3 regions of the Streptomyces sp. NPDC005784 genome follow, and region 2 is predicted to be linked to each of the others. Evidence: riboswitches for the same ligand, from Rfam matches in the RefSeq annotation. Region 2 holds a riboswitch; each other region holds the start of a gene.
What was found. Region 2 has a riboswitch for cobalamin ahead of ACFYR3_RS15795 (CbtB-domain containing protein). Riboswitches for the same ligand answer to the same signal wherever they lie in the genome.

Region 1: linked by a shared signal. The riboswitch ahead of ACFYR3_RS21935 (ribonucleoside-diphosphate reductase subunit alpha) and the one ahead of ACFYR3_RS15795 (CbtB-domain containing protein) in region 2 are both predicted to bind cobalamin.
Region 3: linked by a shared signal. The riboswitch ahead of ACFYR3_RS00385 (cobalamin biosynthesis protein) and the one ahead of ACFYR3_RS15795 (CbtB-domain containing protein) in region 2 are both predicted to bind cobalamin.

Annotation. Positions count from the first base shown of each region.
Region 1 covers NZ_JBIAIQ010000013.1:116,608-126,636, reverse strand. Annotated here, with positions in the region: gene ACFYR3_RS21975 (glycoside hydrolase family 3 protein) at 1-240, opposite strand, end outside; gene ACFYR3_RS21970 (carbohydrate ABC transporter permease) at 250-1,125, opposite strand; gene ACFYR3_RS21965 (sugar ABC transporter permease) at 1,122-2,108, opposite strand; gene ACFYR3_RS21960 (extracellular solute-binding protein) at 2,255-3,538, opposite strand; gene ACFYR3_RS21955 (GntR family transcriptional regulator) at 4,011-4,775, shown strand; gene ACFYR3_RS21950 (DUF3311 domain-containing protein) at 5,028-5,315, shown strand; gene mctP (monocarboxylate uptake permease MctP) at 5,312-6,922, shown strand; gene ACFYR3_RS21940 (GNAT family N-acetyltransferase) at 6,998-7,516, shown strand; cobalamin riboswitch at 7,569-7,718, shown strand; gene ACFYR3_RS21935 (ribonucleoside-diphosphate reductase subunit alpha) at 7,853-10,029, shown strand, end outside.
Region 2 covers NZ_JBIAIQ010000008.1:43,317-53,345, reverse strand. Annotated here, with positions in the region: gene ACFYR3_RS15815 (DsbA family protein) at 293-1,204, opposite strand; gene ACFYR3_RS15810 (Rrf2 family transcriptional regulator) at 1,201-1,635, opposite strand; gene ACFYR3_RS15805 (cupin domain-containing protein) at 1,775-2,299, shown strand; gene ACFYR3_RS15800 (enoyl-CoA hydratase/isomerase family protein) at 2,541-3,629, shown strand; cobalamin riboswitch at 3,904-4,050, shown strand; gene ACFYR3_RS15795 (CbtB-domain containing protein) at 4,091-4,312, shown strand; gene ACFYR3_RS15790 (CbtA family protein) at 4,334-5,092, shown strand; gene ACFYR3_RS15785 (hypothetical protein) at 5,440-6,291, opposite strand; gene meaB (methylmalonyl Co-A mutase-associated GTPase MeaB) at 6,974-7,957, opposite strand; gene scpA (methylmalonyl-CoA mutase) at 7,954-10,029, opposite strand, start outside.
Region 3 covers NZ_JBIAIQ010000001.1:74,446-84,474, reverse strand. Annotated here, with positions in the region: gene ACFYR3_RS00390 (cobyric acid synthase) at 1-362, opposite strand, end outside; gene ACFYR3_RS00385 (cobalamin biosynthesis protein) at 359-1,318, opposite strand; cobalamin riboswitch at 1,424-1,567, opposite strand; gene ACFYR3_RS00380 (hypothetical protein) at 1,704-1,922, opposite strand; gene ACFYR3_RS00375 (inorganic phosphate transporter) at 1,943-3,184, opposite strand; gene ACFYR3_RS00370 (lysozyme) at 3,362-4,108, opposite strand; gene ACFYR3_RS00365 (class II aldolase/adducin family protein) at 4,305-5,045, shown strand; gene ACFYR3_RS00360 (alpha/beta fold hydrolase) at 5,256-6,383, shown strand; gene ACFYR3_RS00355 (hypothetical protein) at 6,971-8,374, shown strand; gene ACFYR3_RS00350 (VOC family protein) at 8,420-8,833, opposite strand; gene ACFYR3_RS00345 (neutral zinc metallopeptidase) at 9,005-9,895, opposite strand.

The DNA of each region.
Region 1 (10,029 bases), on a different contig from region 2:
GATGGCAACCAGGACGTCGTCACGTTCGACGCGCAACTGGGCTGTCAGGGCGGCCAGTTGATCGGGCGAGGCGATGTTGCGGCCGAACAGGCCGACGGAGGCGAGGCCTTCACCGAGGCGGCGCAGCAGCCAGTCCGGAGCCGTGGTCCCGGTGAAGCCGGGCTGGAGCACGGTGAGGGCGTCGCGCGTCAGGCCATCCTTTGAATTGGACGCAGTGGTACCACTGGCGAATGTCGTCATCGGGAGGCGTTATCCCTTCACGGCGCCCGCGGTCAGACCCGCGGCCATCTTGCGCTGGACGAGGAGGAACAGAACGACGATCGGCACGGCCATCATGGTGGATCCGGCCATCATCGGGGCGTACTCGGTGCCGTGCTTGGTGGTGAAGTTGCCGAGCCAGACGGTGGCGGTCTGGTTCTGCTGGCTCAGCAGCATGAGGGCGTAGAGGTATTCGTTCCAGGCCTGGATGAAGGCGTAGACGGACGTCGCGACCATGCCGGGGGCCAGCAGCGGGAAGACCACGCGGATGAAGGCGCCCGTGCGGCTGCACCCGTCGACCATCGCCGCCTCCTCCAGCTCCTTCGGGATGTTGACGATGAAACCGCGCAGCGTCCACACCGTGAAGGGGAGGATGAAGGTCAGATACGTGAGGATCAGACCGGAGAGCTTGTCGTACTGGTGCAGGTCGTTCAGCAGCAGGAAGACCGGGATGATCATGGCGACCAGCGGGACCATCTGCACCGCGAGGATGCCGACGATCACTGCCTTGCGACCGCGGAAGGCGAAGCGGGAGATGGCCAGCGCGGCCAGCATCCCCACCACGATGCCGATCACGACCACCGAGAGCGACACGATCAGGCTGCGGCCGACCGGGCCCCAGAAGTCGGCGATGTCCAGCGCGCGGCGGAAGTTGTCGAGCGTGAACCCCGTGGGGAACAGGCTCGGATCGCTGTCGATGGCGTCCTTGGCCGGTTTGATCGCCGTGTTGAGCATCCAGTAGACGGGGAAGCCCGCGGTGACGAAGACGAGCAGGCCGAGGACGTTCCAGCCGAGCTTGGACTTGCGGGGCCCGGAGGACTTCCGCCCCGCGGCGGACCTACGCCCGGACGTGGCGACGGCACTCATTCGACCTCTCCGATCTGCAGCATCTGACGCATGTACACGGCGACCACGCCCAGGAGCAGCAGCACGGTCAGCACGGCGATCGCCGATCCTTGCGCGTAGTCGTTGACGACGAAGGCGCGGTCGTACGAGTACGTGGTGAGCAGCTGGAACTCCGCCTCCGGGTGGCCGCCCCGCATGACGAAGACCTGCGGGAAGACGCCCATGTCCCAGATGACGGAGAGGGTCGTGAGCATCACGATGATCGGCTTGAGGATCGGCAGCGTGACATGGCGGAAGACGCCCCAGGCGCCCGCGCCGTCGAGCCGTGCCGCCTCCTCCAGCTCGGCGGGCACCTGGGTGAGTCCCGCGCTGAGGGTGATGACGACGAACGGCACCGCGCCCCACACGACCAGGAGCATGATCACGCTCAGGCCCTGCGCTCCGCTCGCGAACCAGTTGTGGCCGATCATGTCGACGCCGGGGAGCTTGCTGAGCAGCGCGTTGAAGACGCCGTAGTCGGAGTCGAAGAGCCACTTGAAGACCGTGGTGGCCACGATGATGGGCATGCCCCAACTGGCCACCAGCACGATGTTGATGAGGGTCTTCACCCAGCCGGAGACCCGCTGGAGGAGCAGCGCGATCAGCATGCCGAGGACCATCGTGAAGACGACGGCCCCGCCGGCGAACAGGACGGTCCGGACGACCACCGCCCAGAACTCGCTGTCCGAGAGCACGTTGGCGAAGTTGTCGAAGCCGACCGACTCGGCCGGCTGGAAACCCCACAGCTGGGACTGCCCGAACTTCTGGAAGGAGAGCGTGACCAGGCGCACCAGCGGATAGCCGAGGACCAGCGCGAGGATCAGCAGGCACGGGGCGAGCAGGGCCCAGGGCGTCGCCGCCGCACCCGAGGTCCGCTTGGTGCGTGGCGCCTCGGCGACGGCCGGTGGCGGTGCCTGCCGCGGTGGCGGCACCTTGGCGGGGGTGGTCGTGTCTGCGGCACTCATCGCGCGCTCCTCAGCGGTCCCTCAGGTCGTACGAAAGCGAAGGGCCCGCACGGCCGGGCGCCACGGGGCGAGCCCCGGGCCGGGCCGTACGGGAGGCAGGGCCCCGCCCCTCCGTGAAGGAGGACCGGCGGGGCCCTGCTCTCAGGTCACTTGGTGTTGATGACCTTGTCGATCGCGGCGTCCGCTTCCTTCGCGGCGTCCGCGACCGACTTCTTGCCGGTGCCGATGTTCTGCAGCATGGTCTGCAGGACCTGGGCCTTCTCGACCTGGCCCCAGCCCGGCGCCATCGGGACGAACCAGCTGGACTCGGCCGCGGTGGCCGGGACGACCGTCGCCGGGTCGTTCTTCAGGGTGGCGAGGTCGGTCTTGTTGTTGGGCAGGTTGCCCTTGGCCATCAGGCCCTTCTGGCCGGTGGCGCCGGTGAACGCGTTGATCCACTCGGCGGCGACGGCCTGCGCCTTCGACTTCACCGGGACGGCGAGGTCGGAGCCGCCCAGGAAGACGGGGAGGTTCTTGCCGGACGGGCCGGGCATCACGAAGTTCTCGAGGTTGCCCTTGAGCTTGCCGGTCTTGTCGCTCTTCGGGTCCTCGGCGGTCGCGCCCTCCCAGGCGGCACCGAAGATCATGCCGGACTTGCCCTGGCCGTAGACGATGTAACGGTCGGACTCGTCCTTGGTCTTGTCGCCGTGCATGTACTTGTCGACGACGTTCTTGAACTCGGTGAGGCCCTTGACCGACTCGGGCGAGGAGAGGTTGGCCTTCCACTGGCCGCCCTCCTCCTTCGCGATGGAGCCGCCCGCGTCGTAGACGAAGGACATGGCCGCGTACCAGTCGCGGGTGGGCTGGTACCAGGCGCTGAACTTGCCGCCCTCCTTCTTCTGGATCTTGTCCAGGTCGGAGGTGAGCTCCTGGTACGTCTTCGGCGGGGTCTTCACGCCGGCCGAGGCGGCGACGTCCTTGCGCCAGTTGCCGACGCGGCCTCCGGCGTAGTACGGCACGCCGTAGGTCTTGCCGTCGTAGGTGACGGAGGTCTTGAGGCCGTCCAGCCAGCCGTCCGAGTTCTCGAACTTCGAGGCGTCGAGGGGAGCGAAGGCGCCCTTGACCATGTAGCCGAGCATCTCGCTGTTGCCCATCTCGACCACGTCCGGCACCTTGTCGGTGGCGAGGACCGCGTCGAGCTTGGTGTTCTTGTCCGGCCAGCCGTAGTACTCGTGCTTGATCTTGATGCCGGGGTGCTTCGCCTTGATCGCCGTGTCGGCCGCCGTGACCAGCTCGGGCCAGTTGTTCTGCGCGTCGACCGTGAGCCAGACCGTCAGCTCCTTGGCGTCCGCGCCCTTGTCCGACCCCCCGGACTTGTTGTCGTTCCCGCACGCCGCGACGGAGAAGATCATGCCCGCGATACCGATCGCGGCTATCAGCTTGCGCTTCACGCCACCCTCCTCAGGGATGCCACAAACCCCCCTGCTCCCCGCGGTGACATACGCCGTGTACCGCCCGTGGGGCCGGGACTGGACCAATGGTGTAGACCAGTACCGGGAGCTTGGCCTAGACCTAGAGGGGTGTCAAGGGTGTGTAAGCCCGTCCAGTCGTCCGTTATGGGACCTACATATGCAAGGACCTTTAAGTAGGTAAGTGGCATAAATAGCGGGCCCGTTCACCGCCTGCGGAGAGAACCATCCCTGGCCTGCGGGTGAACCATCCACGGGCCGTCCGCGCGGCCGTCCCCGCCGCCGCCGGTACCACCGTCTGCGCGTGATGGACTAGACCAACGGGTACGCCGACGGTATATAGAGGGGATCACGGAGCGTGCGGGGAACACTCGCACGGAAAGCCGTGCCACGATGTGAGCCGTGGCCGTCGATATGTCGGTCGCTTCGGCATCCGGAGCCGGGAAGGCAGAGCATGAGCACCGACGTCAGCAGTGCGGAGAACGAGGGTGGGGCGCCCATCCGTACCGCGCGCGTGCCCAAGTACTACCGCCTCAAGAAGCACCTGCTCGACATGACGGAGACACTGCCGCCCGGTACGCCGGTACCGCCCGAGCGGACCCTCGCCGCCGAGTTCGACACCTCGCGCACCACGGTGCGGCAGGCCCTTCAGGAACTGGTCGTCGAGGGGCGTCTCGAACGCATCCAGGGCAAGGGCACCTTCGTCGCCAAGCCGAAGGTCTCCCAGGCGCTCCAACTGACCTCGTACACCGAGGACATGCGGGCCCAGGGCCTCGAACCGACCTCGCAGCTGCTGGACATCGGCTACATCACGGCGGACGAGAGCCTCGCCGGCCTTCTCGACATCTCGGCCGGCGGCCGGGTGCTGCGCATCGAGCGGCTTCGCCTCGCGAGCGGCGAGCCGATGGCCATCGAGACGACCCATCTCTCCGCCAAGCGCTTCCCCGCCCTGCGCAGGTCGCTCGTCAAGTACACCTCTCTCTACACCGCGCTCGCCGAGGTGTACGACGTCCACCTCGCCGAGGCCGAGGAGACCATCGAGACCTCGCTGGCGACCCCGCGCGAGGCCGGACTGCTCGGCACCGACGTGGGCCTGCCCATGCTGATGCTCTCCCGCCACTCGATCGACCGGCAGGGCGAGCCGGTGGAATGGGTGCGGTCGGTGTACCGGGGCGACCGGTACAAGTTCGTCGCCCGCCTCAAGCGCCCGCAGGACTGAGCCGTATGGCGTAACGCGCGGGTACGGGACACACGGTCCCGTGGCCGCGCGTCGCGCCGCACGGCGGGGCGGGCCCGGACGGACCGTCAGGCGCCGTACCGGCCCGAGGGGTTCCCCGCCTGCTGAGGGCGCCGGGCGCACCGACACGAACCCTCCACACCCGCCGTCCGAGCAGGGGTTCCGCAAAGCGGAACCATCCCCTAGATTGCCTGCGCGTTACCCAGGTGATCGATGAGGGGACGGAGTCGCCCTATGTCAGACCTGCCCGAAGTGAAACCACCGGTGGTGACACCGGTACGTGTGGTGATCGCCCTCTGTCTGATCGCGCCCTTCGTGGCGATGCTGTGGGTCGGCTCCTACACGAAGACCGACCCGGCGTTCATCGGCATCCCGTTCTTCTACTGGTACCAGATCATGTGGGTACCCCTCTCCACGGCGCTGACCGTGACCGCGTACGTGCTGTGGCGGCGTGACGAGCGGGCCCGCACTGCCGCTTCCGCCTCCCCCTCCGCCGCCGCGAAGGGAGGTACCGGAGCATGAACGACGGTGTGAACGGCGTCGCCCTCGGCGTCTTCGTCTTCTTCTTCCTGGCCGTCACGGTCATGGGCTTCCTGGCCGCGCGCTGGCGCAGAGCCGCCGACGAGCACAGCCTCGACGAATGGGGCCTGGGCGGGCGGTCCTTCGGCACCTGGGTGACCTGGTTCCTGCTCGGCGGCGACCTCTACACGGCGTACACCTTCGTCGCCGTACCCGCGGCGATCTACGCGGCGGGCGCTGCCGGCTTCTTCGCCGTGCCGTACACGATCCTGGTCTACCCGCTGATCTTCACGTTCCTGCCCCGCCTGTGGTCGGTCTCCCACAAGCACGGCTATGTGACGACCTCTGACTTCGTGCGCGGCCGATTCGGCTCCAAGAGCCTGTCCCTCGCCGTGGCCGTCACCGGCATCCTGGCCACCATGCCGTACATCGCGCTCCAACTGGTCGGCATCCAGGCCGTGCTCGACGTGATGGGCGTGGGCGGCGGCGACAGCACCAACTGGTTCGTCAAGGACCTGCCGCTCCTCATCGCCTTCGGCGTGCTGGCCGCGTACACCTACTCCTCGGGTCTGCGGGCCCCCGCCCTGATCGCGTTCGTGAAGGACACGCTGATCTACATCGTGATCGCGGTGGCCATCATCTACATCCCGATCAAGCTGGGCGGCTTCGACGAGATCTTCAAGGCGGCGAGCGCCAAGTACACGGCCGCGGGGGCCGGCGGACTCGTCCCCGCCGAGGCGGGCCAGTGGACGTACGCCACCCTCGCGCTCGGCTCGGCGCTGGCCCTGTTCATGTATCCGCACTCGGTCACCGCGACGCTGTCCGGCCGCAGCCGGCAGGTGATCCGCCGCAACACCACGATCCTGCCGCTGTACTCGCTGATGCTGGGCCTGCTCGCCCTGCTCGGGTTCATGGCGATCGCGGCCGGCGTGAAGGTCACCAACGGCCAGCTCGCCATCCCCCAGCTCTTCGAGAACATGTTCCCCGACTGGTTCGCGGGCGTGGCCTTCGCCGCCATCGGCATCGGCGCGCTCGTCCCGGCGGCCATCATGTCGATCGCGGCCGCGAATCTCTTCACCCGCAACATCTACAAGGACTTCATCAACCCGGCCGCGACCCCGCGGCAGGAGACCAGGGTCTCCAAGCTGGTCTCGCTGCTCGTGAAGGTGGGCGCGCTGGTCTTCGTCCTGACCATGGACAAGACCGTCGCGATCAACTTCCAGCTGCTGGGCGGCATCTGGATCCTGCAGACCTTCCCGTCGCTGGTCGGCGGGCTGTTCACCCGCTGGTTCCACCGCTGGGCGCTGCTGGGCGGCTGGGCGGTCGGCATGCTCTACGGCACGATCGCCGCCTACGGAGTGGCCTCGCCGACCCAGAAGCACTTCGGCGGCAGCTCGAAGGAGATCCCCGGCATCGGGGAGATCGGCTACATCGGCCTGACGGCGTTCGTCCTGAACGTGGCCGTGGCCGTCGTCCTCACCTTCGCCCTCAGGGCGTTCAAGGCCCCGGACGGCATCGACCAGACCTCGCCCGAGGACTACACGGCCGACGCGGGAGACCCTGGGGTCGAGACGGAGCTCCCGCCGGCCACGGCGGACGCGAGCCACTAGCGACAGCTCTCCACGACGGGCCGCCGGACGAAACCCGGCGGCCCGTCGCCGTGCCGGTCGGGCACACTCGCCCGCATGGACATCGTCATCAGGCGGGCGCGGCCCGAGGAGTACCCCACCGTCGGTGAGATCGCGGCGCGGGCCTATCTCGGAGACGGGCTGCTCGACTTCGGGGAGAGCGACGCGTACCTGGAGAAACTGCGGGACGTCGCGGGGCGCGCGGCCGTCGCCGATGTACTGGTCGCCGTCGAGGGGGACCGGGTGCTCGGCAGTGTGACCTTCGTGGCGGACGGCAGCCCCATGGCGGACTTCGCCCGCGCCGGGGAGGCCGAGCTCCGGATGCTCGCGGTCGCGCGCGAGGCACGGGGCCGGGGCGCGGGGGAAGCCCTCGTGCGCGCCTGCGTCGAGCGGGCACGGGCCGTGGAGGGCTGTATCCGCGTCGTGCTGTCCACCCAGGGCTCCATGCACAGCGCCCACCGCGTGTACGAGCGCCTGGGCTTCACCCGCACCCCCGACCGCGACTGGAACCCGCTTCCGGAGCTCGACGACATCCGGCTGCTCACCTACGAGTTGACGATCCAGCACGCTCCGTAGCGCTCGCGGACACCGACCCGACACAACATGTGGGGGCACTCCCGGAGCCCGGCACAAGATGTATGCTCATGGTCGCTGTCGCCGCAGGGGAATCCGGTGCGAATCCGGAACTGTCCCGCAACGGTGTACCTGTGCGTGTTCGCCTATCCGCGTGCCCGCACTCGCGTCAGTCCGAGGACCTGTCGACAGCGCGCCCCGGCCGTCCGGCCCGGGTGCCGACGACGTCCGGGCCTCGCGGAAATGGGCCGGTGGACGCGGTGCGCTGCTGCCCAGAAGCGCTCCCGTGTGCCCCGTTCCTCCCCGCCGGGCCCCGTGCCGAGCGAGGGAGATCCCCACGTGACCATCGCGCCAGCCGATCCGGCTTCAGTGACCGCGCCGCAGGCCCGGGTGGAGACCGACGGTCCCGGAACCGCGCTGCTGCGGACCCTGACCGATCTCACCGCCGACCTCACCGACGCCGACCCCGGCCGGGTCGCCGCCGCGGCGCTGCGCGGCCGGTCCGCCCTCGCCGACGAGGCCGAGCTGCGCGAACTGGCCACGGAGGCGGCCGCGGGGCTCATCTCCGAGGACCCCGTCTACTCCCGGCTGGCCGCCCGCCTGCTGGCGATCACCATCACCGCGGAGGCCGCCTCGCAGGGCGTCACGACCTTCTCCGAGTCGGTCGCCGTCGGCCACCGCGAGGGGCTGATCGCCGACCGCACGGCCGCGTTCGTCCGGCTGCACACGGCCCGCCTCGACGCGCTCATCGACACCGAAGGCGACGACCGCTTCGGCTACTTCGGGCTGCGCACGCTGCACAGCCGCTATCTGCTCCGGCACCCGATCACCCGCCAGGTCGTCGAGACGCCCCAGCACTTCATGCTCCGGGTGGCCTCCGGTCTCGCCGAGGACGACACGGCCCGCTCCGTGGACGAAGTCGCCGCGCTCTACCGGCTCATGAGCCGCCTCGACTACCTCCCGTCCTCCCCCACGCTCTTCAACTCCGGTACGCGGCACCCCCAGATGTCGTCCTGCTACCTCCTCGACTCCCCGCTGGACGAGCTGGACTCCATCTACGACCGCTACCACCAGGTGGCACGCCTGTCGAAGCACGCGGGCGGCATCGGACTGTCCTACTCCCGCATCCGGTCGCGCGGTTCGCTGATCCGCGGCACCAACGGGCACTCCAACGGCATCGTCCCGTTCCTCAAGACGCTCGACGCCTCGGTCGCCGCGGTGAACCAGGGCGGCCGGCGCAAGGGCGCGGCAGCGGTCTACCTGGAGACCTGGCACTCCGACATCGAGGAATTCCTGGAGCTGCGCGACAACACCGGTGAGGACGCCCGGCGTACGCACAACCTGAACCTCGCGCACTGGATCCCGGACGAGTTCATGCGCCGGGTGAACGAGGACGGCGTCTGGTCGCTGTTCTCCCCCTCCGACGTGCCGGAGCTGGTCGACCTGTGGGGCGATGCGTTCGACGCCGCGTACCGCAAGGCCGAGGAGTCGGGTCTCGCCAAGAAGACCATCCCGGCCCGCGACCTGTACGGCCGCATGATGCGTACCCTCGCGCAGACCGGCAACGGCTGGATGACCTTCAAGGACGCCGCCAACCGCACCGCCAACCAGACGGCGGAGCCCGGCCACACCGTCCACTCCTCGAACCTGTGCACCGAGATCCTGGAGGTCACGGACGACGGGGAGACGGCGGTCTGCAACCTGGGCTCGGTCAACCTGGGCGCGTTCGTCGTCGGCGACGACATCGACTGGGAGCGCCTCGACGAGACCGTGCGCACCGCGGTCACCTTCCTCGACCGTGTCGTGGACATCAACTTCTACCCGACCGAGCAGGCGGGCCGCTCCAACGCCAAGTGGCGTCCGGTCGGCCTCGGCGCGATGGGCCTCCAGGACGTCTTCTTCAAGCTGCGGCTGCCCTTCGACTCGCCCGAGGCCCGCGCCCTGTCCACCCGGATCGCCGAGCGCATCATGCTCGCCTCCTACGAGGCCTCCGCGGACCTCGCCGAGCGCAACGGCCCCCTCCCTGCCTGGGAGAAGACCCGTACGGCCCGCGGAGTACTGCACCCGGACCACTTCGACGTCGAGCTGAACTGGCCGGAGCGCTGGGCGGCGCTGCGGCAGCGGATCGCGGCGGTCGGCATGCGCAACTCGCTGCTCCTCGCCATCGCGCCGACCGCCACCATCGCGTCCATCGCGGGCGTGTACGAGTGCATCGAGCCGCAGGTGTCGAACCTGTTCAAGCGCGAGACGCTCTCCGGCGAGTTCCTCCAGGTCAACTCCTACCTGGTGGCCGAGCTGAAGAAGCTCGGCGTGTGGGACGCGCAGACCCGTGAGGCGCTGCGCGAGTCCAGCGGCTCGGTGCAGGGCTTCACCTGGGTCCCGCAGGACGTCCGCGACCTGTACCGCACGGCGTGGGAGATCCCGCAGCGCGGCCTGATCGACATGGCCGCCGCCCGGACCCCGTTCCTGGACCAGGCCCAGTCGCTGAACCTGTTCCTGGAGACGCCGACCATCGG
Region 2 (10,029 bases):
GCGGTCAGCGACAGAGAGCGCTGCAGGTGCGCCGCAGGTCCACGTAGCGGCACACCACGCCGGGGTGCGTCGTGAGCATGGTGCACATCCTGGGGCCGGTTCTCGGCGGCTGTCAATGGACACCAATTGGTGTCTCATTGGGCGGGACGGACCTGACGGCTGGTCAGCGGGCCGCCGGGGAAGGGCGGGAGCACCGCCACCGGCAACGCCCCGCAACTGCTCAGGAGCCGGTCTCGGCAGGACACGGGCACAGCGGCCACCGCCCACGCCCTGACCACTGCTCAGAAACCCGTCAGGGCACGGCAGGAGCGCCTCGGCCACCGGCCGGGTGCACGGCGGCCTCCTCCGGATGCAGCCACAAGGGGCCGTTGCCGGTCTCGACGCGCACGGCGTCCGGGGGAGGCCACGGACCGTCGGTCAGCAGCTCGCGCTCCGGGTCGGTCAGGCTGCGGTACCGCGCGAGGGCATCCGAGGCGGCCGGCCTCACGGGTTCCGTCGGCAGCCCGGGGCTCAACTCCTCGATCGCCGACGCGTACTCCTCGTACGGCCGCCAGCCGGGTACGACACGACACCCCGCGGGAGCGCGGACCAGCAGGGTCGGCAGCGCGTAGCGGTACGCGCCGTCGGCGGTCTCCTTGGCGGCGCCGGGATGAGGCGACCCGCCGCGCACCGAGAGCACCTCGGGGACCGGTCGGCGCGCCTCGGCACGGTCGGCGCGCACCGCTTCCAGTACGGCGGCCAGCAGTTCACGGTCGAGGCCGGGTACACCCCGTACCGCGGACTCGGCCAGCGCCACGGTGTCAGCCGGCTCCCCGAGCACGAAGACACTCTCCCGCAGCCGCCGCAGCACCCGTTCGGCCACCTCGTCGCCCTGCCGCTCGGCGGCCTTGGCGACCAGCGAGGACGGCCATGAACTCGCCGCGACCCGGCTCAGCCGTCGTGCCCGCGGCGCCCGTGTGTGGGCGCTGATGTCCTCGACGTAGCGCGTGTACCAGGCGGTCTCCGCCGCCGGATCGGGCGGCGGGTCGTCGTCGTGGTCGAAGAGGACGCAGTACGTGCGGCGCCAGTGGACCCGGCCCCCCAGCGCGGCGCGGAGCCGGCGGAACACCGGCTCCGATCCCCAGGCCCAGGGACACAGCGGATCGGTGTACTCCACCACCTCCACCTCCACCTCCACCGCGGGCCGGTCCGGCGGGCGGGTCACGCGGCTCCCTTCCGGTGCAACTGTTCGGCCGCCTCGGCGGGCAGCAGCGTGGCAAGGGTCGTCCCGCCCAGAACCGCCGCGGCATCCGCCTCGATACGACGCCACACCCCCGGCAGCCCGGAGGCGGGACCCGGGTAGTCGAGCCCGGCCAGCGGCTCGCCCCGCAGGGTGATCAACTCGCCGTCCACGGCGCGTACGACGTCCAGCAGCGTGATCTGGTCGGCGGGCCGGCCCAGCCAGTACCCGCCCTCGCAGCCCCGCTGGCTGCGCACCAGGCCGGCCCGGCGCAACTCGCCCACCACCGACTTCAGAAACCGGAACGGGACGTGCTGCGAGGAGGCTATGGCTTCGCAAGTGAGCGGGCGGGCGGGTTCGCGGGCGAGCTCCAGCAGGGCCCGGGTGGCGTAGTCCGCCTTCGCGGAGATATGCATGCGCTCATGATGCCCGACACGCTGTCCGCCGACAGGGCTTCCACAGCTTCCCCGCATACATTGCGGGAACATTGCCGCAGGTGAAGGGCAATGGACACCTCTTGACATCCTTTTCCGGGCCGCTCTAGCGTCCCCAACCATGAGCGAGCCGTTGACCACCCCCGGCGAAGGTTTCCACCCCCATCTCCCGGATGCCGAAGGGCAGTCCGAACGCCCCCTGCGCACCCGCCTGCACCACATCCGCGCCGACGCTCTCGACGGCGACACGGCGCAGAGCGGAGGCATGCGCAGATTCGCCGCCGTCAGCGGCACCACCGTCGGGTCCGAGAAGCTGTGGATGGGCCAGACCCACGTCGCCCCCTCCACCGCCTCGTCGGACCACCACCACGGAGCGTCCGAGACCGCCATCTATGTGGTGAGCGGACACCCCGAGTTCGTCTTCCTCGACGACTCGGGTGCACAGCCCGAGGAAGTACGTCTGCGCACCTCACCCGGTGACTACATCTTCGTGCCGCCGTTCGTGCCGCACCGCGAGGAGAACCCGGACCCCTCCGACGAGGCCGTCGTCGTCATCGCCCGCAGCACCCAGGAGGCGATCGTGGTCAACCTGCCTCAGCTGTACGTGCTGCGGCCGGGGGAGGAAGGACCGGGGGAGGAAGCCTGACGGGCCAGGCCGTTCGGCCGCGCGTCACGGCGAAGCGGCTCGCCACCGACCCGGGGTACCCGGTGGCGTACCGCACTCCGCACCCGCTCGGGGGCGCACTCCGCACCCGCGCGGGGGCCACGACGCTCGGTGGGTACCGTAGCGAAAAGATCGTCGTGACCTGCGAAATTCGCCGGCCCCCGGAAGGAACCAACGAGATCATGCGCGTCATCGTGGCCCTGGGCCTGACGGAGGCTCTCGGATGAACGGCACCGAGGCACCCGGCGCCGAGGAAGCCGTCCTGCTGAACACCGGCGGACGGGCCGCCCACCTCACCCTCAACCGGCCGAAGGCCCTGAACGCCCTGAACCACGCGATGGTGCGCCTGATCGACCAAGCCCTCGCAGTCTGGGAACACGACCCGGCCGTCGAGACGGTGGTCATCACCGGCGCCGGAGAACGCGGACTGTGCGCGGGTGGCGACATCCGCGTCGTCCACGACGACGCGCGCGACGGGGACGGAACCGCGTCCGCCGCGTTCTGGCGCGACGAGTACCACCTCAACGCCCGCATCGCCCGCTACCCCAAGCCGTACGTCGCGGTCATGGACGGCATCGTCATGGGCGGCGGCGTCGGCCTCTCCGCGCACGGCAGCGTCCGGGTCGTCACCGAGCGCTCACGCATCGCCATGCCCGAGACCGGAATCGGCTTCGTCCCCGACGTCGGCGGCACCCATCTGCTCGCCCGCGCCCCGGGTGAACTGGGCACCCATCTCGCCCTGACGGGTGCCTCGATCGGCGCAGGCGACGCTCTGTTGTGCGGCCTCGCCGACCACTACCTGCCGTCCTCGTCGCTCCGGCAGTTCGTTTCCGACCTCGCGGCTCTCCCGGTACAAGAGGCTCTGGCCCGTCATGTGCAGCCGTCGCCTGCGGCCGAGCTCGCGGAGCGGCGGGAGTGGATCGACGCCTGCTATGCGGCCGACACGGTCGAGGAGATCATCCAGCGACTGCTCGCGGTCGGCGATCCGGCGGCGAAGGAGACGGCGGAGATCCTCCTCGGCAACTCGCCCACCGCGTTGAAGGTCACGCTGGCCGCCCTGCGTCGCGCCCGGCGGCTCGGTTCGCTGGAGCGCGTTCTGGACCAGGAGTACCGCGTCTCCTGCGCCGCCCTCTCCGCCCCCGACCTGGTCGAGGGCATCCGAGCCCAGATCGTCGACAAGGACCGCGACCCGCACTGGTCCCCGGCCACCCTCGCCGAAGTCACCGACGCCGACGTCGAGCGCTTCTTCGTCTCCCTCGGCGAGCGTGAACTCGGGCTCGCCGACCCGGGCACGGCGATCCAGAGGGACTGAGGCCGGCGAGCGGGCGCGGCGCCTTCACCCGACCCGGGCACTCGGCCCGCGGAACCCGTCCCGCGGGCCGAGTGCGCACCGAACTCCGCCCGCGGACAGCCGAGTTGTACGACGCGAACGTCGAACCTCGTACGTCGCCCACGGCCGAACGCGGGGGAGCCACCCGGCACTTCTTCGGGCATCGTCCGAAACGGCACCGGTGACCCGCCGTTCACAGAGGACCCGCCACCTGGGACGAGAGGAAGATCACCCCACGTGGCGCGGTCTTGGCCAGGTAGTCACCACGCGGTACGGTCGGTCCGATATTGATGACGTCAAGACGGAAGCCGGTGGAAATCCGGCACGGTCGCGCCACTGTGAGCGAGACGCCCCAGCCACGCTGGGCGCCGCGTGAGTCAGACCCGTAGGCGTCATCCTGTGCACCACCGAGATGGGACGCGAACTCCCGAGGAGGTCCTGCCATGGCGCAGACCGTCGCTCAGCCGACAGCCACCACCCCCGCACTTCCCGCCACGCTGCCGCTGAAGGCGATAGCTCCCTGGGCGGTCTTCTTCGGCATCCTGATGCTGGTCCTGCTGTACTTCGTCGGCGCCGAACAGGGCGCCACCTCCGTCGTCTCCGGCGAGGACGTCCACGAGTGGGTGCACGACGCCCGCCACCTGCTCGGTTTCCCCTGCCACTGACGCGAGGGACGACACACGCCCATGAACTCCGCAACGGTAAGAAACCTGCTCGTGCGAGGCATGCTCGCAGGTCTCGCGGCCGGTGTACTCGCCCTGGTCGTCGCCTACTTGCTCGGTGAACCGACCGTCGACAGCGCGATCGGCTTCGAGGAGCATCACGCTCCCGCGCACGGGCACGAGGTCGAACTCGTCTCCCGCAGCCTCCAGTCCACCGCCGGCCTCGCCACCGGTGTCCTGATCTACGGCATCTCCTTCGGCGGCATCGCCGCGCTCGCCTACTGCTTCGCACTCGGCCGTGTGGGCCGCTTCGGCCCGCGCGCGACCGCGCTCCTGCTGTCCGGGACCGCGCTCCTCGCCGTGTACGTCGTGCCGTTCCTGAAGTACCCGGCCAATCCCCCGTCGGTCGGCGACCCCGACACCATCGGCAAGCGGACCACGCTGTACTTCCTGATGATGGTCCTCAGCGTGCTCCTGGCGATCGGCGCCACCATCCTCGGCAAGCGCCTCGCGCCCAGCCTGGGCACCTGGTACGCCACCGTCGCCGCGGTGGCCGCCTTCGCCGTCGCGATCGGCCTGGCCTACGAGTTCCTGCCCGTGATCAACGAGGTGCCCGGGGACTTCCCGGCCACCCTGCTGTGGCGGTTCAGGCTCTCCGCCCTGGCCATCCAGGCCACCCTGTGGGGCGGATTCGGCCTGGTCTTCGGCGAGTTGGCCGAGCGCATGCTCAACCCCCGGCCCGCGACGGTCCCGTCCGGGCGATCGGTTCCGGCCGCGAACTGAATCCTTCGGGACACAAGAGGGCCCCTCGGAACCATCCGGGGGGCTCTCTCGCGTTTCACGGACACCGACATCACAGGGCCAGGGGCGTGTGCCTTCCGGCGGCCACGGAACCGACCGACGGGACCGAACCGCCGAGGCGAGGAGTGGAGACCCGAGTGGGCAGACATACCCAGCCACGCCACATCACGCTCGGTCGTCGCGAATCGGTCGCGCTGTCGCGCTGACCGTCCGGGAATGCGGGCAACTGATCGCCGGCCGAGAGCAGATCGGCGGCCAGAGTGCCGGTGGATCACCCTGCAGGATCGGCAGGTGTCCCTAGGGCTGTGGAGACATGCCCACGGCCGGACTCACGGACGGCCGGCTTCCTGCCGGACCGCTTCCGCCTCCGGGCCGGGCTCGGCTCTGCGGCGTTCCTGGATGTGGGCGTAGGCCATGAGGCCGAACAGGACGACGAGCAGCACGGCCGACGAGCCGGCGGTTCCGAGGTCGAGTCCGCCCTTGGCGAGCGGCTTGGTGAGGAAGTCACCGGCCGTGGCGCCCAGCGGGCGGGTGAGGACGAAGGCGATCCAGAACAGCAGGACGTTCGACGCCGCCGGAACCTTCATCAGCGCGACGAGTACCGCCAGAAGTCCCGTGACGAGCAGCGCCCCGCCCAGGTAGCCGAGGCCGGAGCTGTCGGAGAGGAAGTCCCCCATCGACGTACCGAGCGTGTTGGAGACGAGGATCGCCGACCAGAACAGCGCCTCGCCGCGGAAGGTGACGATGTCTCGGATCTGGAACGTCATCCCGCTCAGTCTCCAGGCGAGGAAGATCGCAAGGAGGATCGAGATCAGGATGGCGGCGCCTTCGGGATAGCCGAGACCGAGGCCCTGTGGCCCCCAGCCGAGAGACTTGGCGCCGCCCGAGAGGTACTTGGCGCTGGCGTCGCGGTTCATGAAGTCGGACGTCGTGGTGCCGGCCATGCTGGTCGACAGGATCACGGTCCAGTAGAAGAACGGGTTGTACCGACGTGACCTGAGCTGGACGACCAGCGTCACGACGAAGAGCAGGAACAGGGCGATCGTGGTCACGAAGTAGCCGAGTTTGAGGGTCTGGGCGAACAGGTCGCCCGCCGTCTCACCCAGGGTCGTCGCGGCGATCTTCATGATCCAGAACGCCAGAGTAACCTCCGGCAGCTTCTTCATCACGGATTTCGTCATCAAAAGCGTGCTCCTGCGGTGTGTGGGGGATTTGATCACTGTTGAACCTTGGCAAGGCCAACCTGAACGCATCCTGAACGCGCGCGGCATGAGTATTGACGTACTGCGCCCGCGGTGATCTCGCTCTGGGTCTCGGCACCGTCTGCACCTCGCTCGGCAGTAACCGCCCATCCGGCTTGAGGACCCCGCGTGGGAAACGGCGGAGGGTCAAGGAGCGTGGGCGCACCGGATGGCTTCCGGTTCCACGAAGTACGGCGGCCGGGCGCGCCGTGTTCATGACGTGCGGCGTGGCTCGACTCGATCCGCCGGGTCGCCGAGGAGGAGGCGCGCGGACATCGAGCGGCTCTCCGACCGCCTCGGCGGATGGGGACACCAGCACCTTCGTCCCGCATCCGGTGGCCGGTTGAACGGCCTCGCGAACTCGGCCTGAACGGAAGGGGAGTGATGAGCCGTCAACAGGGTTGTGGGTGACGGTGGAGCGATCACCCGTGAACGCGAACACGGGCGGTGACCGGGCTGAGCCCCGTCACCGCCCGTGCGGTTCAACTGCCTTCGCCCCGTCACCGCCCGTGCGGTTCAACTGCCGTCGCCCCGCCACCGCCTGTGCGGTTCAACTGCCTTCGCCCCGTCACCGCCCGTGCGGTTCAACTGCCTTCGCCCTGCCTCCGCCCGAGCCGCCGGCTCAGCGGCCTTCGCCGCCGAACACCTTCAGAATGCGCTCCGCCGCGAGCGTGGCCGTCAACCCGCCCTCCCGTACCTGCCGTTCGAGGTCGGGGGCGATGGCCCGTACGGCCTGATCGTTGTGCAGGCGGCCGAGGAGTTCGTCGCGGACCATCGTCCACGTCCAGTCGACCTGCTGGTCACGGCGCTTGGCGGCGAGACGGCCGGTCGAGTCGAGAAGGGTGCGGTGCTGTTCCAGGCGATCCCAGACGGTGTCCAGACCTGCCGACTCGCGGGCGCTGCAACTCAGCACCGGAGGCGTCCAGGCCGCGTCCCTGCCGTGCATCAGCCGCAGGGCGCCCGCCAGTTCACGCGCGGCGGACTGGGCGTCGCGTGCGTGCGGGCCGTCCGCCTTGTTGACGGCGATCACGTCGGCCAGCTCCAGGACACCCTTCTTGATGCCCTGCAACTGGTCCCCGGTGCGCGCCAGCGTCAACAGGAGGAAGGAGTCCACCATGTTCGCGACCGCGGTCTCCGACTGGCCCACCCCGACCGTCTCCACCAGCACCACGTCGTAGCCGGCGGCTTCCATCACCACGATCGACTCGCGGGTCGCCTTGGCCACCCCGCCGAGCGTGCCCGCGGTGGGGGAGGGGCGGATGAAGGCCGCCGGGTCCACGGCGAGGCGCTCCATACGGGTCTTGTCGCCGAGGATCGAGCCGCCGGTACGGCTGGAGGACGGGTCGACGGCGAGCACCGCGACCCGGTACCCCAGCGAGGTCAGCATGGTGCCGAACGCGTCGATGAACGTCGACTTGCCCACGCCCGGCACCCCGCTGATGCCGATCCGCCGTGCCTTCCCGCTGTGCGGGAGCAGCTCGGTCAGCAACTCCTGCGCCAGCGCCCGGTGCTGGGGCCGGGTGGACTCGACGAGCGTGATGGCGCGGGCGACGAGCGCCCGCTTCCCGCCGAGTACACCCTTGACATAGGTGTCGAGTTCGATCACAGGGCGTGCCCGAGGTCGGCAGAGAGCCGCTGGACGAGGTCGTACGCCGCGTCCGGGATCACCGTCCCCGGCGGGAACACGGCCGCCGCGCCCATATCCAGCAGGGTCGGCACGTCCTGCGGCGGGATCACCCCGCCGACCACGATCATGATGTCCTCGCGGCCCTCCGCCGCCAGTTCCTCGCGCAGCGCCGGTACGAGGGTGAGGTGCCCGGCAGCCAGCGACGAGACGCCCACGATGTGCACGTCCGCCTCCACCGCCTGGCGGGCGACCTCGCCCGGCGTCTGGAACAGCGGGCCGACGTCGACGTCGAAGCCGAGGTCGGCGAACGCGGTCGCGATCACCTTCTGGCCGCGGTCGTGACCGTCCTGGCCCATCTTGGCGACCAGGATGCGCGGGCGACGGCCCTCGGCCTCCTCGAACGCGTCCACCAGCGTGCGGGTGCGGTCCACGGACGGGGACTCCCCTGCTTCGTTGCGGTACACCCCGGAGATCGTACGGATCTGGCCCGCGTGCCGTCCGTACACCTTCTCCAGGGCGTCGGAGATCTCCCCGACGGTGGCCATCGCGCGGGCCGCGCGCACCGCCAGCTCCAGCAGGTTGCCCTCACCGGCCGCCGCGCGCGTCAGGTCGTCCAGCGCGTCCTGGCACGCCCGCTCGTCGCGCTCCGCGCGCAGCCGCCGCAGCTTCTCGATCTGCTGCGTGCGTACGGAGGAGTTGTCGACCTTGAGGACGTCGATCTTCTCGTCGGTCTCCACGCGGTACTTGTTGACGCCGATGACCGGCTGGCGGCCGGAGTCGATGCGGGCCTGGGTGCGGGCCGCCGCCTCCTCGATCCGGAGCTTGGGGATGCCGGCGTCGATGGCCTGCGCCATACCGCCCGCGGCCTCGACCTCCTCGATGTGCTGCCAGGCCCGGCGGGCGAGGTCGTACGTCAGCTTCTCGATGTACGCGCTGCCGCCCCACGGGTCGATGACCCGGTTCGTACCGGACTCCTGCTGGAGCAGCAGCTGCGTGTTGCGGGCGATCCGCGCGGAGAAGTCGGTCGGCAGCGCCAGTGCCTCGTCCAGGGCGTTGGTGTGCAGCGACTGGGTGTGGCCCTGGGTGGCGGCCATGGCCTCCACACACGTACGCGTCACGTTGTTGAACACGTCCTGCGCGGTCAGCGACCAGCCGGAGGTCTGCGAATGGGTGCGCAGGGACAGCGACTTGGCGTTCTGCGGGTCGAACTGCTTCACCAGCTTCGCCCACAGCAGGCGCGCCGCCCGCAGCTTGGCGACCTCCATGAAGAAGTTCATGCCGATCGCCCAGAAGAACGAGAGCCGCGGCGCGAACGCGTCCACGTCCAGGCCCGCCTCGCGGCCCGCCCGGATGTACTCCACGCCGTCCGCGAGCGTGTACGCCAGCTCCAGGTCGGCCGTCGCGCCCGCCTCCTGGATGTGGTACCCGGAGATGGAGATGGAGTTGTAGCGCGGCATCCGCTGCGAGGTGTACGCGAAGATGTCGGAGATGATCCGCATCGACGGCTTCGGCGGATAGATGTAGGTGTTGCGGACCATGAACTCCTTCAGAATGTCGTTCTGAATGGTTCCGGCCAGCTTCTCGGGCGGCACGCCCTGTTCCTCGGCCGCCACGATGTACAGCGCGAGGACGGGCAGCACGGCGCCGTTCATCGTCATCGACACGGTCATCTTGTCCAGCGGGATGCCGTCGAAGAGCTGCCGCATGTCGTAGATGGAGTCGATGGCCACACCCGCCATGCCGACGTCGCCCGTCACGCGCGGGTGGTCGCTGTCGTAACCGCGGTGCGTGGGCAGGTCGAAGGCGATCGACAGGCCCTTCTGGCCCGCCGCCAGGTTGCGGCGGTAGAAGGCGTTGGACTCCTCGGCCGTGGAGAAGCCCGCGTACTGGCGGATCGTCCAGGGCTGGTTGACGTACATCGTCGGGTACGGACCGCGCAGATACGGTGCCATGCCCGGGTACGTGTCCAGGAAGTCCAGGCCTTCCGTGTCACGGCCGGTGTACAGCGGCTTGACCGCGATGCCCTCCGGGGTCTCCCAGAACGCCTCGCT
Region 3 (10,029 bases), on a different contig from region 2:
GGGGACCCGGCACCCGACAGCGGCTCCGCCGAGGGCCCGGAGGTCCCGAAGAACCCGCGCGCGCTCATCTCGCCCACCGGCCTGCCCATCAGGACGACCTGACTGGTGCGGTCGCTGCCCGGCTTGAGCAGCACGGGATTCATCAGCGCGGTCGGCTCCACCCGGGCGGCCTGCGCCTGCATGGCCTGTGCCCGCCCGATCTCGGCGCCCTCGCGCGTCACGAACGAGTTGAGGGACATGTTCTGCGCCTTGAAGGGCGCGACCTTGACGCCCTGGCGCACCAGCCACCGGCAGATCCCGGCGGTCACGACGCTCTTGCCCGCGTCGGAGGTGGTCCCGGCGATCAGCAGCCCGCCGCTCATGCGGTGCGCCCCTTCCTGTTGAGCGGAACCGTGAGCAGAACCCGTCCGGCGGCGCTCACGCCGAGCGCGAGCCAGCCGACGCGCCGGGAGAGCCGTACGGCCCGCTCGATGTCGTGGGTGTGGACGGCGCGCCCCGCGTCATTGAGCACGGGCCGGTGCTCGATGCGTCCCCCGTACGACAGGGTGCCGCCGAGCCGTACGCCGAGCGCGCCCGCGAACGAGGCCTCCACGGGCCCGGCGTTGGGGCTCGGATGGTTGCGGGCGTCCGCGCGCCAGGCCCGCACGGCGCCCCGCGGGTCGGGCCCGGCCGCGGCCGCGAGGACGGCGGTCAGCCGGGCGCCCGGCCAGCCGGCGACGTCGTCGAGCCGGGCGGAGGCCCAGCCGTAGCGCCGGTACCGGGGGGACTTGTGCCCGACCATGGCGTCGAGCGTGTTCACGGCGCGGAAGGCGACGAGTCCGGGCACCCCGGCGACGGCGCCCCAGACCAGAGCGCCCACGACGGCGTCGGAGGTGTTCTCGGCGACGGACTCGACGACAGCCCGGGCGATCCCGTCGGCGTCGAGCGCCTGCGGATCGCGGCCGCACAGATGCGGCAGCCGCTCCCGGGCCGTGTCGATGTCACCGGCCGCGAGCGCGCCGGCGATCGCCCGCGCCTCACGGCCGAGGGAGGTGCCTCCGACGACGGCCCAGGTGGCGGCGGCGGTCAGCGCGACGGAAGCGGTACGGGAGGTGCGTACGGAACGGCTCGTGAGCGCGGCGAGTCCGGTGGCACCGCCCACGCAGACAGCCGTGTGCAGCGCGCCCCACCCGCGGTGGTCACGCCACAGTGTCCGCTCCACGGCCGCGGCGGCCCGCCCGAACGCGGCGACCGGATGCCCCCGGCGGGGATCGCCGAGCAGCAGGTCGCCGAGGAGGCCGGCGGCGGCGCCGTACGCGAAGACGCGATCGGCACGCACGGGGTCAGCCCGCGATGGGGTGGAGTGGAACCCTCGTACTCAGCGGAACGGGAAACGGGCAGCCGCGCATGGCGATATGTCCTCACTCAGGGTGTCCACGCCCTGGTTCGACGAGACCGGCGGTGAGAGTTCCTGGCTCCCGGGGAGTTTCTTCCCCGATGACAGTGGCGGGACCGCGCCGGATTCGCACCGGCTTCCTCTCATGCCGCCGTACTTGGCTCCGGCAGTCCACCACGGGGTGAGAACGGCCGTCAACTGGCTGTTGACCTGCGGAGGGACAGTGTGCGCAGGCCCACATACGCGTGGGGTGCGGGACGGTGATCCGTCCCGCACCCCACGCGCGGTACTGCTCGGCGCAACCCTGTTCCGGGCCGCTTGTGCCGGGTTACTTGGTGATGATCAGGGAGATGCCGTACGCCACCGCCGCGGCGCAGGCCGCGAAGCAGACGTAGGCGCCGGTGGCCGCCGCGACCGCGGAACCGCCCTGGGCCGACTCCTTCTTGGAGAGGCCGGCGACACCGAGGGTGAAGAGGGCGACGAGGGCCACGGTCACTCCGAGGCTGACCCCGAAGACGGAACCGAGGGCTGACCAGTCGATGTTCATGCTGTTTCTTCCTTCGGTTCTCAGGCCACGGGGGACGGCGCCGACGGGTTCGCCGTGGGCTCGGCGGGAGCCGGGATGGTGGCCGTGAGGTTCTCGGTCACGGTGCCGGCCGGGGGCGGGGTGACGGCGGCGATGGCCGTGGTCACCACACCGGCGGGCTCCTCGGAGCCGTTCACGTTGGTGTGGTCGATGACCTCGCGGCGCGAGCGGCGCCAGATCGCGAAGCTGGATCCGACCAGGAAGACGGCGACGAGGGCGGTGCCCCAGACACCGAAACCGGTCACCCACTCGGCGAGCGCGCCGACCAGGGCGGCGGCGGGCAGCGTGAGGACCCAGGCGACGACCATCCGCTTGGCGGTGGACCAGCGGACCACACCGCCCTTGCGGCCGAGGCCCGCGCCCATCACGGAGCCGGAGACCGAGTGCGTGGTGGAGAGCGAGAAGCCGATGTGCGAGGAGGCCAGGATGACCGTGGCCGCGCTGGTCTGGGCGGCGAAGCCCTGCTGCGGCTGGAGGTCGGTCAGGCCCTTGCCCATCGTGCGGATGATGCGCCAGCCGCCCAGGTAGGTGCCCAGCGCGATGGCGAGACCGGCGGAGAGGATGACCCAGACCGGCGGGTCGGAGTCGGGAGCGACGGCGCCACCGGCGACCAGGGCCAGGGTGATGATGCCCATCGTCTTCTGCGCGTCGTTGGTGCCGTGGGCAAGCGAGACCAGGCCCGCGGAGGCTATCTGGCCGGCGCGGTACCCCTTCTTGGTGGCCTTGGTGTCGGCGTCACCACTGAGCTTGTACGACAGTCGCGTCGCGAACATCGCGGCCAGGCCGGCGACGATCGGGGCAGCGACGGCGGGCAGAAGCACCTTGCCGACCAGGACGTCCCCGTGCACCGCGCCGGTACCGGCGGAGGCGATGGTCGCGCCGACCAGGCCGCCCATGAGGGCGTGCGAGGAGCTGGACGGAAGTCCGACGAGCCACGTCACCAGGTTCCAGAGGATCGCGCCGACGAGCGCGGCGAAGATCACCTCTGGCTTGATGCCGGATTCATCGACGAGGCCCTTGGAGATCGTGTTGGCGACCTCCACCGAGAGGAAGGCGCCGACAAGGTTGAGGGCGGCGGACATGGCCACCGCGACCTTGGGCTTGAGAGCGCCGGTCGAGATGGTGGTGGCCATCGCGTTGGCGGTGTCGTGGAAACCGTTCGTGAAATCGAACACGAGAGCGGTGACGATCACGATTCCGAGGAGGAGCGTGATGTGTTCCATTTACCCAGGCTTCTGTTGGACGTCAGTGGCAGGTGGACCGTAGGCAACCTGGATGAACGGAAGATGAACTGGGGCGGACGTCATGGTGTCTCAAATGGCGAATCACTCCTCCGCTTGTGTCGAGAGGTGATCGCCTGAGTTCGAACGGATGCGGAATATCGGGCTCCGATTGGGTGGCTACCCCAGGGCGAGCCGCTTGAGTCGAGTGGCGGATCCGTTGAAGAGATTCTGGTCACCCGGCAGGCTGCCGCTGTTGTCGTACTGCCAGAAGGTCCACGCGGACCACCCGGCGGGCAGTGCTCCGGTGTCCGACGAGCCGTAGCGGGCCAGCCACAGCGTGTGATCCGCGGCAAATGTCCGGCTGGAGCCGGTGCAGGTGTTCCACCAGTGCGTTGTGGTGTAGATCACAGGCCGACGCCCGGTCTCCCGGCGGATCTCGTCACTGAAGGCCTTGATCCAGTTCACCATTCCGACCCTGCTCAGGCCGTAGCACTTGCGCTTGCCGTACGGGTTGTACTCGATGTCCAGCGCGGGCGGCAGCGTCCAGCCGTCCGCGTGCCAGGCCCCGCCGTTGTGTACGAAGTACGCGGCCTGCGCGGCGCCGGAGGACTTGTCGGGCACTGCGAAGTGGTAGGCGCCGCGAAGGATGCCGGCGTCGCGCGCGCCGTCGTACTGCCGGGCGAAGTAGGGGTTGCGGTAGGTGGTGGACTCGGTCGCCTTCACATAGACGAACCGCGCGCCCTTCGCCTTCGCGCTCCGCCAGTCCACGTTCTTCTGGTGAGAGGAGACGTCGTGCCCCATGGTGTTGCCCGCGGCCTCGGCCGGGAGCGCGGTCAGGGTGGTGCCCCCCAAGGTGAGCGTCGCCGCGAGGGCGGTCGCGGCGACGCGGGCACGACGACGGAACGGTTGGTGATCACGGGCCACATTTCCCCCCGGAAATGGCGACGTGTGCGACAAATCCCCCAGAGGCTACGGGAAGATCCGGCGCCGCCCGTCGGCCCCCGGCCATTCGTCGGTGGGGGCGATATATGCCCATACGCGCCCTTACGGAGGCTCGGCTTCCGCTCTAAGCTGCGCCCGCCCGGGATGCGTCGGCCGCCGCGCCTGGCAGGATCGCGTCATGACGGAGCGGCACCGGGACTCACGGGACGGGCGGGAGGATCCACGGATGGCGGACGAGCGCGACGAGCGGGACGAGTCGGCCGCGCGGGACGCGCGGGACGCCCTTCGACAGGCCTGGGACGAACTCGTCGCGACGGCCCGCCGGACGGTCACCGACGGGCTGGTCGTCGGTACGTCGGGCAACGTCTCCGTCCGCGTCGGCGACACCGTCCTGGTCACGCCCACGGGCGTGCCCTACGACCGGCTGACGCACGACGACATCGTCGGCGTCGGCCTCGACGGTCGGCAGGTGATCGGTTCGCTGCGGCCGACCAGCGAACTGCCGATGCACCTCGCGGTGTACCGCGTGACCGAGGCGCGGGCCGTCGTCCACACCCATGCCGCGCACGCGACGGCCGTCTCGGTCCTCGTCCCCGAGCTCCCGCTGATCCACTACATGGCCGCAGACCTCGGCGGCCCGGTCCGCGTCGCTCCCTATGCGACGTACGGCACGCCGGAGTTGGCCGAGAACATGCTCCGGGCCCTGGCCGACCGCGCGGCCTGCCTCCTCCAGAACCACGGCACCATGGCCTACGGAGCATCGCTGGACCAGGCGTACGACCGCACGGCCCAGCTGGAATGGATGTGCCGCGTCTGGCTCCTGTCCTCCTCGGTCCCGGGCCTCGCGCCCGCCCTGCTCTCACGGGACCAGCTCGACGAAGCGGGGGAGCGGCTGCGGGGGTACGGCCAGAAGCGGTAAGGCCGCAAAGCGGTAGAGGCAGAGGCGGGAGAGGTAAAGGCGCAAGAGGCAAGGCGGACGGCCCGCCCGCCGCCCGCTGCCCTTCGTGCCCCGGCCGCCCGTGCCCCGGTCGCCGGATCGGCCCCGTGGGCGGGGTTCGGCGAGCGTCGGCCGTCACTCTTGGAGACCCTCCCGCTGGCCGATGGCGGAGTCCCCCGGGAAACTGGTCGAGTGCGCACCCTAAGAGCCACGGCAGCGGCCGTCACCGTAGCCATAGTCGCGGGCGCGGCCTCCGTGGCGGCAGGCCGGTTCGCCAGCGACGCCGCGCTGAAGACCAGGCCAGGCAAGCCCCTGCCCACCGAGCCCCGGCTCACCGTGCACGCCACGACGGCGGGCGGAATCACCCTCACCCGGGCCCTCGCCTCCCGTCGCCCGGGAACCTACGGCCTCGCGGGCGACGGCTCCCACGCGGTCGTCGGCCCCCTGCAGAACTCCGTACCCCACACCGCCGACACCGTCGTACGCCGACTGGAACGCGTCACGCACGGCTCCCTGGAACCCGGCGACAAGGTGTGGCTCACCCCGAACCTGTACGTCGGTGACCCCGGGTCCGCCCTCGGACTCGATCACGCCGACGTCGACGTGCCGGGCGAACTCGGCGCCCTGCCCGCCTGGTTCGTGCCCGCCGTCCGCGACACCTGGGTCATCACCGTGCACGGCCTGGGCGCCACCCGGGAACACCCCATGAACGTGATGGAGTTCCTGAACGGCCGGCACTTCCCCGTGCTCGACCTCGCCTACCGGGGCGACCTCGGGGCACCCCGCCCCCCGGACGGCCTGAACCACCTCGGTGAGACCGAGTGGCGCGACCTCGACGCGGCGATCCGGTACGCCGTGCGGTACGGCGCCGAGCGGGTCGTCCTGTACGGCTGGTCCACCGGCGCCACCATGGCGCTGCGCGCCGCCGCCCACTCCGCGCTGCGCGAGCGGATCTCGGGGCTCGTCCTGGACTCGCCGGTCCTCGACTGGGAGACCACGCTGCGTGCCCTGGCCGGCGCCCGCCACACCCCGAGCTTCCTGCTGCCGCTCGCCGTGCGTGCCGCCCAGGGCCGCACCGGCGTACGCGGAGACCGCATCGCGCACGCCGCGCATCCCGGCCAGCTCAAGGTGCCGACCCTGCTGGTGCACGGCCCGGACGACACCATCGCGCCCTGGGGGCCCTCCCGCCGCCTCGCCGCGAGCCGCCCCGACCTGGTCACCCTGCACACCGTCCCGAACGCCCCGCACGGCGCCATGTGGAACGCCGACCCGGCGAGCTATGAAGAAGCCCTGCGCCGCTTCCTCACCCCCCTGATGTAATCCGCCCCCGATCCGAGCCGCCCCCGATCCGCGCCACGGCATGCGGCAGAGACGGCCACGGCACGGCGCCGAGACGGCCACGGCATGCGGCAGAGACGGCACCCGCACGGCGCCGAGAGCGGCACGCGCACGGCGCCGAGAGCGGCACCCACACGGCGCCGAGACGGCCACGGCATTCGTTGCGGCGGGTCGGCACGCCCCCGCCGCAACGGCGCCCCTCCCTGGCGCCCTCCGCGGCGCCCGCCTGCAGCCAGCCGTCGCGCACGCCCGGAGCGAAGCCCGCGCACGCCCCGGGAGCGAAACCGGCACGCGCCCCCGGAGTGAAGACCCCTGTGCGCGCCCGGAGCGAAGCCGACGCGCGCCCCCGTCGTGGGCGAGCCCGACGGCTGTGCGGAGGCTCCGTGCGAGGCGGCCCGACGCGTCCCCGGGCGACGCGAAGGCGTCCTTCCGGTTCGGTCCCGAACAACTCCGCACGGCTCTCTTTCCCGCGTGTCGGGCACCCCGGGAAGGGCCCGCTCCCACCGCCCCCATGGCCTGCGACGGCATTCCGTTTGGGTTTTCGGACCGTCAACCGCAAGACTGCACCCGTGACGTCCCGTAACCCGCGCGACTCCAGGCTCCGACTCGTCAGCCCGCGGTCCCTCGCGGCCGCTCCCCGAGCGGTGACCCAGCGCCGCACGCGCCGCCCCGCACCGCGACCGCCGGAAGGCACACCGCCGCCCGCGGAGCTCGCCCGCATGGCGCGCACCGGCCTGTCCGACGCGGCGCGCGTCGCGCGCTGGGCCGACGCCGCCCTGCGCCCGGGGCGCGACGGCGCGAACCCCGGCGGCAAGGGCGCCCTCTCCGACGCCACAGCCGAACGGGCCGCAGCGGATCTCGGACTGACCCCGGTTCAGGTCCGCGCCGACTGGGACACCGCCCGCCTGGCCGGCCTCATCGAGGTGCACGGCGACACCGCCCGCCCGGGATGGCGGCTGCGCGCCTGGAGCCGCGACGACAGCGCGGTCCTGCGCGGCTGGGTCGCCCTCTTCGACGCCTGGTCCCTCGCGTACCCCGAGCCCATGGCCCGCGAGCCCGCGGCCGTGGCCGAGGTCGTCTCCGCGATGCCCCAGGTGCTCTCCTTCCTTCAGCTCTCCGCCGGGCCCGTCCCCGTGGACCAGCTCCTCGACCTCCTCGGGCAGCGCGTCACGGAACTGCGCACCGAGCGCTGCGAAATCCCGTACGGACCCGAGCCGGTGCCCGTCCCGGAGCCCGCCGAGGTCCCGGACGCCCCCCTCGCCCCCCTCCTCGAGTGGGCCCTGCACGCCCTCGCCTCCGTCGGCGCGCTGACCTGCGGCGAAGGCCAGGCCACCCTCACCCCGCTCGGCAGCTGGGCGGTCTGGGTCAAGCTGGAGCAGATCTGCGTCGCCGCGCAGAGCCCCGCCGGGAACATCGAGCAGCCCGCCGAGGACATGCTCCGCGGCTGCGCCCAGCTCCGCCCCAACGCGGCCCGCGCCGAGTACCGCGCCTGGCTCGCCGCCCGCCCGGTCGGCGGCGCCGTCACCGAACTCATCGACGCCGCCCGCGGCGAGGACGCCCTCACCCGCGGCCTCGCGTTCGAGGCGCTCCGCGTGGTCGGCGCCCCCGCCGAGCCCGATGTGCGCGCCGTCGTCGAAGAGACCCCGCTGCGCCCCTACGCCCTGCTGTGGCTCGCCGAGCACGACGGCTACGACCCCGAGGACGCCCACGAGGTCCTCACCCGCGCCGAGTCCACCTGGCTGTGGGTCGACACGGCGGCCGCCGTCGCCGACCACGGCGAGGCACCGCTCCTCGTCCGTCATCTGGAGTCCGCGGTGCAGCCCACCGTGCCCACGCTGCTCGACGAGGTGCGCGCGGTCGGGCACCCGCGCACGGTGCAGGTGCTGGTCGCGCTCGCCGCCGCCCACCCGGACCCGGCCCTCGCCAAGGCCGTACGCCGGGCCGCCTTCCAGGTGCACACCGGGGGGAGCTGACGGGAGCCGGCCGGGAGCAGGCGCGGGCCGCCGCCCTGCCGGGCTCTACGCGCCTATCTCCGGGGCGTAGGTGCCGAAGCTCCAGATGTTGCCCTCGATGTCGCGGGCCATGTAGTCCCGCGAGCCGTAGTCCTGGTCGGTCGGGGCCATCAGGATCTCCGCGCCGTGGTCCACGGCGCGCTGGTGGTGTGCGTCGACGTCGTCCACGACGATGTACACCCCGCACGGGCCCGCGCTCTTCATCGCCTCGTCGAAGCGGCCGCCGCGGCCCTTGGAACCGAGCATCACCGCGCCGTTGCCCTGCACCAGTTCGGCGTGCATCACCGAGCCGTCCTCACCCTCGTAGACGGACAGCTCGGTGAAGCCGAAGGCCTCCGTGAGCTGCCTGATCGCCGCCTTCGCGTCGGTGTACAGCATCGAGGGGTAGATGCTGGGGCGCCCGCCGTTCATACCAGCCATACCGAATCACTCCGTCTCGTCACACACTGCCGGATTCCGATCCGCTGCCCAGTCTGGCACCGGCCACTGACAACGCCCCGCGGCCCGGAATCCGGCCACCGCCGCGGGACCGGGCCGCCACCGCGGCACCCCCGGCCCGGCGTCCGGCCCGGAATCCGGGCCGGCTCCCGCTCACCGGAACGTGTTGCACTGCGCCATGTCGCCGCTGGTGAAGCCCTGGTAGAACCACTGCTGCCGCTGACGGGCAGAACCGTGCGTCCAGGTCTCCGGGGTCACCCGGCCCTGGTACCTCGACTGGATCCGGTCGTCGCCGACGGCCGCCGCCGCGTCCAGGCCGTCGCGGATGTCGGCGTCCGTCAGCGAGGTCAGCAACGGCTTGCCCGTCGACGAGGAGGGCGTGGTGGTCGCGTGCCGCGCCCACACCCCCGCGTAGCAGTCGGCCTGGAGCTCCACCTTCGCCGAGTTGCTGTTCGCGCCGGTCACGCCGTCCTGCGACCGGGCGAGCGTGCCCATCAGGTACTGCACGTGATGCCCGTACTCGTGCGCCACCACGTACGCCTGCGCGAACGGTCCGCCGCCGGCGCCGAACGTCGTACGAAGATCGCCGAAGAAGCGGAGGTCCAGATAGACCCTGCGGTCGCCGGGACAGTAGAAGGGTCCGACGGACGACGACGCGGTGCCGCACGCGGTGTCGACCCGGCCGCCGAAGAACACCGTCGGGGCGCGGGTGTAGGTGCCGCCCCTGCGCGCGAACTCCCGGGTCCAGTAGGCCTGGACGCTGTTGACCACCGCCACGGTCCGGCAGTCCTCCTGGGCGTTCGCGTCCCGCCCCGTCCGGCAGGTCCGCTGCACCTGCGCGAGGGAGGCGGCGGTCGACCCGGGCTGTTCGCCGCCCGAGGAGAGCCCGAGCCGGTCGGGACCCACCCCGAAGAGCAGTCCGACGACCAGGGCGGTCAGGCCGGCGAGGCCGCCGCCGACGGTCGCCCTGCCGCCCGGGATTCGACTGCCGCGCACATCCTGCACCTCGGAGGTGTCCAGATCGGCGTCGTCGTCGAACTGCATGGGCACACCACTTCCTGCCGTACGTCGCTCCGTGGCGCCATCCTCGTACGCCCCCGGGCCCCTGGCTCCGGCCCGAGGTCCGAACGGGCGACGCCCGGACCGGGCCGCCGTGTCCCGGGCGATCGCGCGGCCCA